4 regions of the Actinomadura monticuli genome follow, and region 3 is predicted to be linked to each of the others. Evidence: riboswitches for the same ligand, from Rfam matches in the RefSeq annotation. Region 3 holds a riboswitch; each other region holds the start of a gene.
What was found. A riboswitch is a leader RNA that binds a small molecule or an ion and turns the genes downstream of it on or off. The one in region 3 is predicted to bind cyclic di-AMP.
Positions count from the first base shown of each region.

Region 1: it holds a riboswitch for cyclic di-AMP, as region 3 does, so the genes downstream of both, SM611_RS13585 (NlpC/P60 family protein) here and SM611_RS27600 (NlpC/P60 family protein) in region 3, are expected to answer to the same signal.
Region 2: it holds a riboswitch for cyclic di-AMP, as region 3 does, so the genes downstream of both, SM611_RS20390 (C40 family peptidase) here and SM611_RS27600 (NlpC/P60 family protein) in region 3, are expected to answer to the same signal.
Region 4: it holds a riboswitch for cyclic di-AMP, as region 3 does, so the genes downstream of both, SM611_RS24170 (CHAP domain-containing protein) here and SM611_RS27600 (NlpC/P60 family protein) in region 3, are expected to answer to the same signal.

Region 1 covers NZ_JAXCEI010000005.1:386,959-390,304, forward strand. The annotation lists gene hpnH (adenosyl-hopene transferase HpnH) at 1-615, shown strand, start outside; gene SM611_RS13585 (NlpC/P60 family protein) at 674-1,303, opposite strand; cyclic di-AMP (ydaO/yuaA leader) riboswitch at 1,314-1,457, opposite strand; gene SM611_RS13590 (hypothetical protein) at 1,837-2,382, opposite strand; gene SM611_RS13595 (YqiA/YcfP family alpha/beta fold hydrolase) at 2,387-3,346, opposite strand, start outside.
Region 2 covers NZ_JAXCEI010000008.1:308,693-312,038, forward strand. The annotation lists gene SM611_RS20385 ((deoxy)nucleoside triphosphate pyrophosphohydrolase) at 1-319, shown strand, start outside; gene SM611_RS20390 (C40 family peptidase) at 592-1,614, opposite strand; cyclic di-AMP (ydaO/yuaA leader) riboswitch at 1,622-1,771, opposite strand; gene typA (translational GTPase TypA) at 1,984-3,346, shown strand, end outside.
Region 3 covers NZ_JAXCEI010000013.1:213,062-216,407, forward strand. The annotation lists gene SM611_RS27600 (NlpC/P60 family protein) at 384-1,427, opposite strand; cyclic di-AMP (ydaO/yuaA leader) riboswitch at 1,431-1,579, opposite strand; gene SM611_RS27605 (M56 family metallopeptidase) at 1,736-2,671, opposite strand; gene SM611_RS27610 (BlaI/MecI/CopY family transcriptional regulator) at 2,676-3,056, opposite strand.
Region 4 covers NZ_JAXCEI010000011.1:19,792-23,137, reverse strand. The annotation lists gene SM611_RS24175 (C40 family peptidase) at 1-675, shown strand, start outside; cyclic di-AMP (ydaO/yuaA leader) riboswitch at 1,174-1,368, shown strand; cyclic di-AMP (ydaO/yuaA leader) riboswitch at 1,521-1,659, shown strand; gene SM611_RS24170 (CHAP domain-containing protein) at 1,671-2,504, shown strand; gene SM611_RS24165 (hypothetical protein) at 2,544-3,346, shown strand, end outside.

The DNA.
Region 1 (3,346 bases), on a different contig from region 3:
ATCGACGGCCTCCGGGAACGGCACGACGCCTCGGTCTGCAAGGAGGGCGTCTTCGACGACGCGGTCGCTGCGGTCAAGGAATGCAAGCGCCGCGGATTCCGCGTCACCACCAACACGACCGTCTTCAACACCGACACCCCGCAGAACGTCATCGAGGTCATGAACTACCTGAACGACGATCTCCAGGTCGACGAGATGATGATCTCGCCGGGATACGCCTACGACAAGGCGCCCGACCAGGAGCACTTCCTCGGCGTCCAGGAGTCGAGGGAACTGTTCCGCAAGGCGTTCGCGGACGGGAACCGCAAGCGCTGGCGGCTCAACCACTCGCCGCTCTTCCTGGACTTCCTGGAAGGCAAGATCGACTTCCCGTGCACGGCCTGGGCGATCCCGTCCTACTCGCTTTTCGGATGGCAGCGTCCCTGCTACCTGATGTCGGACGGCTACGCGCAGAGCTACAAGGAGCTCCTGGACGAGACCGACTGGGACTCCTACGGCCGGGGCCGCGACCCGCGCTGCGCCAACTGCATGGCGCACTGCGGCTACGAGCCCACCGCGGTCATGGCCACCGTGGGCTCCCTGAAGGAGTCCATCAGGGCGGTGCGCTCCACCTGACCGAAGCGCCCGGAGAACAGGGAATCACCCTGCTCTCCGGGCACCCCGATCCGGGGAGTCAGGCGTCGCTGAGCTTCTTCGGCCGGTAGGCCTTGTACTCGCTGCCCGCGTCGAGGCCGTAGTCGCGCGTCCGGTAGTCGGTTCCGTACCGGCCGCGCTGCTCGTACGCCCAGTAGGACGTGTGCCGGCTGTTGGCCCACTTCTCGAAGATGACGACGTGCCGGGTGGTGTTGGTGCCCTCCGCGTCCATGACGAGGTCACCCTTCTTCAGCTCCGACATCTTGATGCGCTCGGTGTAGCGCGACGACGTCAGGCCGACCGTGTTCTGCCCGGGCTTGGGCAGCCCCAGCGTCATGGACACATACCCCGAGCAGTCGGCCCGGTACCCTTCGTGCGACCTCACCTGGCTGTAGGGCACCCGGTCCGCACTGTGCGGCTTCCACGACCTGGCCCGCTCGATGACCTCGGACCGTTCGTCCGTCTTCTTCGCGGACTTCTCGGTCGCGTCCGCCTTTCGCGGCTGCGGGATGGTCTTGACGGCGGCGACCGACGTACCGGTATCGGACGGACGCTCCGCCACGTGCACCGTCGCCGCGGCCACGCCGAACACGGCGAGACCGAGCAGCGCTCCATTGGTGCGGGGGCTCAGGCCGAAAACGCCCTTGCCGTTGCTGTGCTTGCCTTTCAAAAGGGGGGCTCCTTCTTCCATGTGCCGCCTACCGGGTTAGCTGACGGGTTCGGACGTGGAAGTCGCCCTACGGCCTGGGGGCAGGCCGATTCACCCCAGTGCTGCGAGGGTGGGTCCCCGGCTCCGCGCGATGCGGACTCGGCGGTGCCGCTGCGGTCCCGGGACCGTGCCGGCCCATGCGGGAAGAGCGGCGCTGATGTTGTCAGACCGTCCGAGGGATATGCCTCGGGGGCCGTGTGAACGGACCTGCCGCAGCGCGCTCTCTGCGTGGGCGCGCACGGTCGGCGAGGTCTCAGGCGGCGGCCGGACCGCCGCAGGACGGCACGTGGGTCGCGCCGCCGCTCCCACCCGTCCCGGGTGGCACGGGAGCACCTGGAGGGCACCCCGGTGGGGGCCAAGCTACAGAAGCTCCCAAGGGAAGGCAAACCCTCCCAAAATCAAACCCCCAGCTCAGACCCCCTCCAACCGCCTCGAACACCCACTGGAGCGGGGGTGGAGGGGCCCTCCGCGCCCTGCGTCCTGAACGGACCCGATCACCGCGACGGCGGGCGGTCTCCGCCGCGATGGATGCTCACGATCATCCGGGCGGTGACGGCGGCGCCGAAGCAGCCGACCGACCACACCGCGATCAGGCCGACCCGCTCGGCCACGGACACATCGGCGCGGTAGAAGACCAGCGGAAACACCCAGCCCAGCGCCAGCAGGCTCGCCCCCGGAAAGGTCAGCAGCATCGGGATCAGCCAATCGACGGTCGTCGCGGGACGCGGATTGGCCCGGCTCCATTCGACCCACCCGAAGCCCTTTCCGACCTTGTCGTTGAGCACTTCGTCGATATAAGTCGATATCCGGTGGATGGCGGTGCGCTGGGCGACGTACCGCCCACCGAGGAGATAGGAGCTCACTGGAATCAGCAGCATGATGCCGGACAGGCCGGCGCGGGTCAGCGCGAACCCGAATATTGCACCGGTCAGCGTCAGCTGCAGGGCGAGGATCTGCTGCTGGTATTTCGCGCGCCCGTCGATCTCCCCGCGAAGCGACGTGTACTCCGCGATCGCCGCGCTGACATCCGGAGAGTCCATCGTGTCATCCTCTGGTCTCGGTTGACAGATCATTAGTGACGTACTCTTCGAATCGGCCCGCGGTGAAAGTCCTCATTATTCCCGGTCGCCCCGCCGCCCGTCGGTGGCGTTCGTAGTAGACGCCCAGCCGGTCCCTGCCGAGGCAGGTGACGTCATGGCCCGCGCTCGCCAGCAGATCGGTGACACCGGCGCGGTCGTACACGGGGTGGAAGCCGGCCGCGAGAACCATGTGCTCGGCCCTCTCGTCGTCGCGTTCGACCTCGATGAACCGCGACGTCCGCGCGGCTCTCAGAGCCCGCAGAACACGGCTCGCGAGGCCGCGCCCGCGGTAGCGCTCATCGACGGCCACCGCAGCGACCTTGCCGTCAGGGCGGACGTAGGAGACCGCGACCATTGGAGCGCCCGGACGGCGTTCATCCCGCACCGAGGCGAGCATCGAGCCTTCGTGCACCAGGCGCTCGCGGTGAACGGCGGGCGGATAACTCCGGTCCGCGTATGCGGCGCACAGCAGGGAGACGGCCTCCTGGACCAGTTCGGCTCGCTCGCGCAATTCCGGGTTGGCCGCCGTTTCGCCGGACAGGCCAACCGGCTCTGATCGACGGAGATCGAAGAAGTCGCTGACGGCCGCCCAGGTGGCGTCGAACCCCCGCGTGAACTGGTGGTCGGTCGGCATCGTTACCGAAGTGGCGTTGGGCAGCACCCGGAGGAGACGCGTGGTCTCCTCCTCGGTGGCGACCGTGTCATCCGCGGCGGAGAGCAGGAGCACCGGTAACTCGATCCGGGCCAGGACCCCGTCGTCCAGAGGAGGCGGGCGGTCGATCAGGCCGTAGCCGACCGGCAGCGGCATGCCGGCCGCGTAATGCTGGAATTCAAGCGTGCCCGACCGACGCCACGGCTCTTCGTCCCGCAGCCCGGCGACCCGGAGAAGCGCGGCGCGATGGTCGACCACCGGTGCGAGCAGGAC
Region 2 (3,346 bases), on a different contig from region 3:
GCCGCCGCACATGGCGGGCGGCTGGGAGCTGCCGGGGGGCAAGGTCGACCCCGGCGAACCGGACGAGGACGCCCTGGTCCGCGAGTGCCACGAGGAACTGGCGATCAAGGTCCGCCTGATCCGCCGCGTCGGCGGCGACTGGCCGCTGAGCGAGCGCGCCCTGCTCCGCGTCTGGACCGCCGAGATCACCGAGGGGGAACCCCGGCCCCTCGAACACCTTGCACTCCGCTGGCTCACCCCCCAAGAGCTCTACGACGTCGACTGGCTCCCCGGCGACCGCCCCGTCATAGCCGCCCTGGCCCAGGGCGACTACATCTAGCCCTCACCGCACCCCGCACAGACCGAGGCCATGACGTCCTTGAGCCCAGCCATCGCCGACCTCCACGTTGCGATCGCGTCCGAAGGCAGGTTCAAGCGAAGCGAGAACCTGATCGCGCAGCGAGCCGCAAGGCGAGCCGGAGCGATGCAGCGATCGCCGCCTCGCCCGTGGAAGGGAGGGCGCTCCAGCGCCCGACCGCCGAGGGCGAGGCAAATGAGCTCGAGGGCTTCCTGCCGCGCCGCAGGAAGCCCCCGACATCTGTGGGGGAGCGGTCAGGTGATGCGGTTGGCGCCCGCGAAGTCGGAACGGTCCGACAGCCGGGAGATCTTCACCACATCGCCGGTCTGCGGGGCGTGCAGATACTTGCCGTCGCTGAGGTAGATGCCCATGTGGTGGAGGTTGCTGCCGAAGTAGACGAGGTCGCCGGAGCGAAGTTGGCCGCGGGAGACCTTCGTGCCGAGCTGGTACAGGTCGCCGGTGTAGTGCGGCAGCCCGGACTTGCCGACCTGGGCGTAGGCCCAGACGACGAGGCCGGAGCAGTCGAAGCTGCCCGGACCGGCGGCGCCCCACACGTAGGGGGAGCCGAGCTTGCCGTACGCCTTGCGGGCCATCTTGGCGGGCAGGTCGGAGCCCTTGATGGTCGCGGTGAGGCCGGTGCGCGGGTCGCTGGCGCTCGTGGTGGACAGCTTGTCGAGGCGCTTCATCACCTCGGTGACCTTCGACTTCGCCTCGGCGCGCGCCTTCTTGGCGCCCTCCCAGGCCTTCTTGACCTGCGCGGTCTTGGCCCCGGCGTCGCGTTCGGCGGCCTCGGCCTGATCGATCTGCCGCTGCAGGGCCTTGACGGCGTGCGCCTGGTTCTCGACGAGGTAGGCGCTGTCGGACAGCCCGTCCGGGGAGCCGCTCGCGCCGAAGATCGCGTCGGGGGCGCCGGCCATGTAGTTCGCCGCGGCCATCCGGCCGAGCTGCTCGCGGGCGGGGGCGGCCTGGTTCCGCAGGGTCTGGGCCGTCCTGGCGGCGTCCCGCTGGGCCTTCTGCGCGGCCTTCAGGTCGACGCGGGCCTTGTTGAACTTCTCCGTGAGGATCTCGGCCTCTTCGTTGAGCGCGTTGAGGCTCTTGCGCAGGCCCTTCTCCGTCGTCGGAGTGGGGCTCGGCGCCGCCTCGGGCGCGGCGGCCAGCCGGAACGGGGGCGCGGCGTGGGCGGCGACGGGCGCGGTGGCGCCGAGGCCGATCAGGAGCAGGGCGGCCGCGGTGGCGGCGGGCGTGACGCGCCGCCGCCGGTGGGGGTCCGGTGCCAAGCCGGTGTTCTCCTCTCCTCGCGCGCCTACCGGGTTAGCTGACGGGTTCGGGCCAGGAGTCGCCCTACGGCGCGCGCCCTGCGGCGTGTGCCGATTCACCCCGATTGCGTGGGTCCCCGGTTCTCCCTGGAGACGGGAGATTCGGCGTTCCGGCCGCAGTCCCGGGGGGTGGGACTCCGCACGACCGGATCTCGGGCAGATTACAAAGGATGGGCAAAGTTGGCGAATCGGGGCCGGAGTGACGCCCGTGAAGGCCGTGCCGCAAGGGGGTGGACGCGCGGGGGATGGGCGGCGCACGGCGGCGCGTAGAATGGAGTGCTGCCGCGTATCTGCGGCGACTCTCCTGAAACCTCACGCAAGGTAACCCGCATGCCCATCTCCACGCGCGACGACCTCCGGAACGTCGCGATCGTCGCCCACGTCGACCACGGCAAGACGACGCTGGTCGACGCCATGCTCTGGCAGTCCGGGGCCTTCCGCGAGAACCAGGACGTCGACGACCGGGTCATGGACTCCAACGACCTGGAGCGCGAGAAGGGCATCACCATTCTCGCGAAGAACACGGCCGTCAAGCACAACGGGCTGACGATCAACATCATCGACACCCCGGGCCACGCCGACTTCGGCGGCGAGGTCGAGCGCGGGCTGTCCATGGTCGACGGCGTCGTCCTGCTGGTGGACGCCAGCGAGGGCCCGCTCCCGCAGACCCGGTTCGTGCTGCGCAAGGCGCTCGCCGCGCGGCTGCCGGTGATCCTGGTCGTGAACAAGACCGACCGTCCCGACGCCCGCATCGACGAGGTCGTGGACGAGACCTACGAGCTGTTCATGGACCTCGACGCCGACGAGGACCAGATCGACTTCCCGATCGTGTACGCGTCGGGCCGGGCCGGGCGCGCCTCGCTGAACAAGCCCGCCGACGGCGCCATGCCGGACAGCGAGGACCTGGAGCCGCTCTTCTCGGTGATCACCGAGACGATCCCGGCGCCGTCCTACGACCCGGACGCGCCGCTGCAGGCGCACGTGACGAACCTGGACGCCTCCAGCTACCTCGGCCGGATCGCGCTGTGCCGCGTCCACGCCGGGACGATCAAGAAGGGCCAGCAGGTCGCCTGGTGCCGGCACGACGGCAGCATCGAGCGGGTGAAGATCACCGAGCTGCTGATGACCGATGCGCTCGCCCGCAAGCCCGCCGAGGCGGCGGGGCCGGGCGACATCATCGCGATCGCCGGCATCCCCGAGATCATGATCGGCGACACGATCGCCGACGCCGACGACCCGCGCCCGCTGCCGCTGATCACCGTGGACGAGCCCGCGATCTCGATGACGATCGGCACCAACACCGGGCCGATGGCCGGCCGCGAGAAGGGCACCAAGGTCACCGCCCGCATGGTCAAGGACCGCATCGACCGCGAGCTGGTCGGCAACGTGTCGATCAGGGTGCTGCCGACCGAGCGGCCGGACTCCTGGGAGGTGCAGGGCCGCGGCGAGCTGGCCCTCGCGATCCTCGTCGAGAACATGCGCCGCGAGGGCTATGAGCTGACCGTCGGCAAGCCGCAGGTCGTCACCCGCGAGATCGACGGCAAGCGGCACGAGCCGGTCGAGCGGCTCACCGTCGACATCCCCGAGGAGCACCTGGGCGCGGTCACGCAGCTGATGGCGGTCCGCAAGGGCCGCATGGAGCACATGACGAACCACGGCACCGGCTGGGTCCGGATGGAGTTCCTCGTCCCGG
Region 3 (3,346 bases):
CGTGACTGCAGGCCCGGGCAGGCTGTGCCGCGGCGTCGGCCCGCGTCGCGACACGGCTGTTTCAGCGGGCGTCGGCGAGGACGGTGAACGTCCAGGGCCAGACCGATGAGCGTCCGGTCGTTCCGCTCCTGCGCGGCCCGGACGGAGGTCCCCGAACTGCTGGAGTCGCCGGCCGACGTGCCCGCCCGTGATCACGGCCGCGCTGGTGGCCGTCGCGGGCGCCCGGACGCCGGCCATGGCCATGGGTGCAAGTGGGGGCGGCACTCGTGCGGGTCCGGCCGCGCAACTCGTGCCAGCGCGGGAGCGAAATCCCAAACAGCGTCCCCGCCGCCCTAGCAAGTGGGCGACGGGGACGTGGTTCGGGGAGTCCGGTGCGGCGCGGATCAGGCCACGCGGACGCCGCCGGCGAACGGGCGGCCGGCGATCGGGGCGATCTTGACGACGTCGCCGGTCTGCGGGGCGTGGACCATGTTGCCGTTGCCGACGTACATGCCCATGTGGTGCAGGTCGCTGTAGAAGAAGACCAGGTCGCCGGGCTTCAGCTGGCTCTGGGAGACGCGGGTGCCGGCGTTGTACTGGGCCCCGGTGTAGTGGGGGAGGCTGATGCCGACCTGGGCGTAGGCGTACAGGGTCAGGCCCGAGCAGTCGAAGCCCTTGATGTTGGCGCCCTGCGCGGTGCCGTAGGACGGGCCGGAGGCGTTGCCGCCGCCCCACGAGTACGGGACACCGCGCTGGCTCAGGGCCGCCCTGAGCGCCCCCAGGGCCTTGGCCGACGCGCCGCCCGGGTCCACGTTCGGGGCGGGACCCGCGTTGGTGCGACCGCCCGGCATGGCGCCGAGCTTGGCCTGGACCTTCTTCAGCTTGGTCTGGAGTTCCTTGCGCTTCTTCTTCGCCTCGTCGGTGAGCTCGCGCACCTCCTGCGCGCGTGTTCCGGCCGATTTACGGGCGCGTTCGGCCGCCTGCATCGTCTGCAGCAGTTGGGCGACGCGCGCGCTGTCCTGGCGGGCGAAGTAGTTGAGGGTGGCCGACTTGTCCAGGACGGACTGCGGGTCGTCCGCTGACGCGAAGGCGACCGCCGGGTCCACCGGGCCGTTCTTGTAGCTGTCCGCGGCGAGCTTGACGATCCTGGCCCGCGCGTCGTCCAGCGCCTTCTTCTGGCGGGCGGCGTTGCCCTCGGCCACCTTGGCGGCCCGCTGGGCCTGCTGGAGGCGCACTCGCAGCCCGTTGTACTGCTCGCTGAGCTTCTCGGCCTCGTCGGCGAGCTTCTTCTGCTGGGCGGTCAGCTCCTTGCGGGTCGGCTTGGGCTCGGCCCAGGCGGGCGGGGGAGCCACGAGCGTCGCGGAAACGGCGATCGATGCCGTCCACGCCGTGCTGACGATGAGCCGTCGGTGGATCGGCCTTCTTTCTCCGGCAGCCCGTCGCTGCATGCACTGTCCTCTCCTCTACGCCTACCGGGTGAGCTGCCGGGTTCGGGCCGGAGTTGCCCTACCGCTCATGCCGAGCGGATTCACCCCAGATGGAGAACGGTTCCCCGGTTCCCGGGACGGTGCAGGTCCGCGGGATTCGGCGTGGCCACCGCTGTCCCCGGCGGGGACACCGCGCGTTGGCTCCTACGGAGCGTAGGAGATAGCGGTCTCATACGCCACCCAAGTGGGCGATTGCGACAAACAGCCTCAGCAATCTCAGGACGTCCTCGGAAAACGGCCGGTCACTTCGGCGTCTGGTGAGGACGGCCTCAGCAGACGTCGGACAGCTGCACGATGGTGGCGGCGGCGACCAGGAGAGGTGCGGCGACGGCGAGGGTGACGAAGGTGGAGGCAGCCGCTCGAGCGGCCCGGCGCGGCTTCCCCATCTCGGCGGACTCCAGACGCCGCACTCGTTCCGTCAGCGCTTCCGCGGAGGGGCCTGCCGCCCCGAGGGCGCCCGCGACACCCGGCGTTGCCGCGAGCCGGCACAGGGCGTCGGCGAGCGTCCGCCTTCCGCATGCCCGGGCCGCGGCGTCGTCCGCGGCCATCTCCAGCAGCGAGGGGAGGGTCGCCTTGGCCCGCCGGACGGTCGGCGACCAGGGCAGGAGCGCGTAGGCGAGGTCCAGCACGAGCAGCATCATGTGGTGCCTCTGACGCACATGGGTCCGTTCGTGGACCAGAACCGCGCCGAACTCTTCGGGGGTGAGCGTCTCCTGGGCGCCGGTGCTGACCACGATCGCGCGTCCCCGAGCGGGCAACGAGTACGCCACGGGCACGGGGTGGTCGAGGACGAGCACGTCGGGGTGCCGTCCGTGCTCCCTGGCGACGAGCCGGAGCATCTCCCGGTGCCGGCGCCGGTGCCGCACGGCTCGTCCGAGCCGGGGCAGGCCGCGGGCGAGCCTGGAGCAGCAGGCCGCCAGCAGCGCCAGGCTGGCGGCGGCCGCCAGGATGATCGCCTCGTCGCCGTGGTGCGGCAGGCAGTCGCGCAGCCCCTCCAGAAGACCGTGGCCGGGCGCCGGCGGCGCCAGCAGCGCCACCGCGACGAGCCCGATGTCGGCGATGAAGGTGCCGGCCAAGGCCGCGAACCAGCAGACGGCGGCGATCAGCGGATGCGCGGCGGGGCGGTGGAGCCGATCGAGCGCGGGCCCCGCCAGGCAGCTCAGCACGACCGCCGTGGAGACCAGGCTGATCAAGAAATAGATCACGGCGTCACGCCCCTCGGCCGCCGGACGTCCGGCGCCGCAGGGCGTCCAGCAGCCGGCGCGCGTCCTCCGGTGGGACGGCTTCCGCGAATCTCGCCAGGATGCTGCCGTGATCGTCGGACTCGGTGAGCGCGTCGAGCATCAACTCGACCGCGTACTCCTCCCGCGCACAGGTGGGGGCGTAGCGGAAAGCCGTCCCGTCCGGGGTGCGCCGCAGCAGACCCTTTTGCGCCAACCTTTCGGCCACGGTCTGGACGGTGTTGTAGGCCAGGGCCCTGTCCGCGTCCTCGTTCAACTTGGCGAGCAGCTCACGCACCCGCAGCGGACCGGAGGCGTCCCAGAGCAGGTCCATGATGGACCGCTCGAGTGCTCCGCCCAGTCCCGCCATGCGCCACCTCCGTCCTGCGCACATTGTGCCGGACAACCGGCTGTGGGAGGGAACGGAGGCTTTCGTGCTTATCGGCAGGTGACCCGGGGTTCGGCCCCGCAGGTCGTGTGGAACTGTCATCACGACCGTAAGGAAAGAGCGGGTCATGGCTGGGAACTGACAGTTCGCGAGCCGGGCCGGCGGGTATGTGGCGGCGGGAGCGAGCGAAATCGGCCCGCCGGACCGCGTTTCGGGGAAGGGTTCGCGAATGTCCAAGACTCAGGTGGCCGGCCCGGCCGGCGCGACTGTTC
Region 4 (3,346 bases), on a different contig from region 3:
ACGGGCTTCGTCGGCAGCAAGGACCCGCAGGCGATCCTCGACCAGGCGGCCGTCTTCTCCCACCTGTCGCACGAGCGCAGCTCCCAGCTCACCCAGTTCCTGGCGACCGCGCAGCGGCTCCGCCGCGAGCAGGCGCAGGCCAAGACGGCCTACGACGAGGTGAAGCAGAAGCAGGAAGAGCTCGCGCAGAAGAAGAAGGAACTCGACAAGCAGGTCCAGAAGCAGAAGGCGCTGGTGCGGCGGCTCGGCGGCGGCACGTCCTCCGGCGGCGGCAGCGGGTCCTCGGGCGGCACCGGGGGCACCTACACCGGCCCGGCCAGCGGCTCGGCCCGCAAGGCGCTCGACTTCGCCTACGCCCAGCTCGGCAAGCCGTACCAGTACGGCGCCGAGGGCCCGGGCTCCTACGACTGCTCCGGCCTCACCATGAAGGCGTGGGCCGCCGCGGGCGTCAACATCACCCGCACGACCAACTCGCAGTACGCCGCCACGAAGCGGGTGGCCAAGAGCAACCTGCAGCCGGGCGACCTGGTGTTCTTCAACAGCCTCGGCCACGTCGGCATGTACGTGGGCGGCGGCAAGATGATCCACGCTCCCAGCACCGGCAAGAACGTCCAGATCGTCAGCATCACCTCGGGCTACTACCTGAACGGCTACTACGGCTCCGGACGCCCCTGACACACCGCCCCGCGCCGCGCCGCGGGGCCTCGCTTCGACAACGGACCAGGGTTGACCTGGTCCGTTGTTGATTTTGGGGGGTTTGCCTTCTGTTGGGGCTTTGGTACCTTTGCACCACCCCGGCGCCCTCCAGGCGCTGCGGCCCCGCGGCGCCCACCAGGCGCCACGGCCCCACGCGGCGCATCCAGCCGCCGCGTATCCGGCGGCGCGAGCCACGCGCCGCTCCCCCCGGGCGGCACGACCCACGCGTCGCCCCACGGCGCCGACGGCGCCGCACCGTTCGCAGCAACCGGCCTGCACGCAGGCCGTGGCCGTCCCGGCCCACCGTGCGCACGCCAGCAGCGTGCATGGCGCTGAGCGCGCTGCCACGGCGGTCCTCCGGGTCAGGCCCCCGGACGCTCCCCCGGATCGGGGCCGGCGTCCGTCCACAACATCAGCGCCGCTCTTTCGCACGCGGGAGACAGGTCCCGCGCCGGGCCCCATCTCGCCCCCAGGATCGCAGCGGCAGCGCCGAATCCGCCGAAGCGCGGAACCGGGGACCCACACCGCCGGAGTCCGGGACACCTCCCGGACGGGCATTCCGGCACCCGGGGTGAATCGGCGCGTCTCTCCCCCCTCTGGTGAGAGCCGCCGTAGGGCTACTTCCACGCCCGAACCCGTCAGCTAACCCGGTAGGCGTCTGGGAGAAACGAAGGAGTGAGTTCCGCAGCGTTCCCTGGGCGTGGCCGCCCCATGCGGCCACGCCCTGAGAACCCCTGCGCTCCGCGGGCGCCCCCGCCCGCCGGAGCATCCCATCCGAACCGGCGTGCCCGCCCGGGTACGTCACCGCCGAGTCCGCGGACCGGCGCGCACACGCGCCGGACGCGGAGCCGGGGACCCATCGCGTCCTTTTCCACGGGGTGAATCGGCCTGCCCGCAGGCCGTAGGGCGGCTTCCACGCCCGAACCCGTCAGCTAACCCGGTAGGCGGCATGGAAGTCGAGGAGAGATCCCCCCGTGCCAGGAGCACACCGCAAGCAGACCCCGGTCAGTCCCGAGAAGCCCTCGGGCAGGCACCGCAAGCCGAGATCCCTGTCCCTCACGTGGCGGACGACCGGCGGCGTGATCGTCGGCGCCGCCGTGCTCGGCACCGCCGCGGCCACCGCGCAGGCGGCCGTCCTGCCGTTCGGTTCCGCCCCGGCGACGGCCACGGCCGCCGGCGTCACCCCCGGCAAGAAGAAGGACGGGGGCCCGCCGAAGAAGGCGTCCGAGGCGGCGCCCGAGAAGAGGGAGGGCGGACGGCAGGCCGAGCCGAAGGCCGCCGAGCCGAAGGCCGCCGCACCCGAGAAGCCCGGCAAGCCGCGGCCCACCGCCGCCGAGGTGATCAAGATCGCCAGGTCCCAGGTGGGCGTGGAGGAGGACGGCGGCGGCGAGACGAAGTTCCAGAAGTGGTACATGACCACCGCCCGCGCCAAGGAGACCGTCGCTCGCGACGGCGGCTCCGTCAGCGGCTACAGCGACGCCCAGTGGTGCGACATGTTCGTCTCCTGGGTCGGCGAGCAGGTCGGCTTCAGCGACCAGATCGGCAGCGACGCCTGGACGGTCGAGCACGCGCGCTGGTTCCAGTCGCACGGCCGCTGGGGCACGGAGCCGAAGCCCGGCGCGATCGTCTTCTACGCCTGGAGCGGCAGCAAGGCGGTCGACGACATCCGGCACGTCGGCATGGTGATCGAGAAGATCGACGACGACACCATCGAGGCCGTCGAGGGCAACACCGGCAACGCCGTCAAGATCAAGGAGCGCTCGACCGGCGACGTCGTCGGCTACGGCTACCCCGACTACAGGTCGTGACGGCGCCCCGGGCCGCGCGGGCTGCATAGGATCGCGAGCGTGGAGGACGGCCCCCCGGACCAAGGCGAGCACGGCGACCCCGGCCACGGGGATCCCGAGCAGGGCCCCGTCACGCGGCGCAGGGTTCTCGCCCTGGGCGCGGGCGGGGCCGCCGCGCTGCTCGCGGGCGGCGCCGGGCTCCTCGGCGCCCGGTCCGGCGGCGGGGCGCCGCAGGTCCGCGCGGCCCCGGACGGCCGCGCCGAGGCGGCCGGGCCGTTCCGTCCCGACGACGCCGCCGCCGTTCTCGCCAACCGGACGCGGGCCGTGCGGGACGGCGACCGCATCGCCTTCCTCGCCACCGTGGGCGACGCGCCCAGGGCGTTCCAGGACGTCCAGTCCCGCATGTACGACAACCTCCGCAAGCTGCCTCTGGAGGGCTGGCAGGAGCGTGTCTCCGGCACGCAGTCCGTGGAGGCGGACGGCGCGGTGGTCCGCGTGGAGGTCCGCTTCAAGCTGCGGGGCTTCGACAAGGGGTACGTGGCCCGCACCCGCTACCTCACCCTCGCCCCCGGTTCCGGCACCTGGCGGATCGTCGGGGATGGGACGTCCCACGGCCTCACCGACGACGCCGGCATCTGGGACGGCGGCCCGCTGTCCGTCGTGGAGGGCCGCGCGAGCCTCGTCATCGGCGACAGCACGGGCCTGGAGGGCATCGCCACGCGGCTGGACGCCGCCGTGCCGGTCGTCACCGGCGTCGTGGGCCGGGGGTGGGCGCAGCGGGTCGTGGCGCTCGTCCCGGCCGACGCGCGGCTCGCGTCCGCGCTGGCGGGCCCCGGCCAGAGCCTGGACGAGATCGCCGCCCT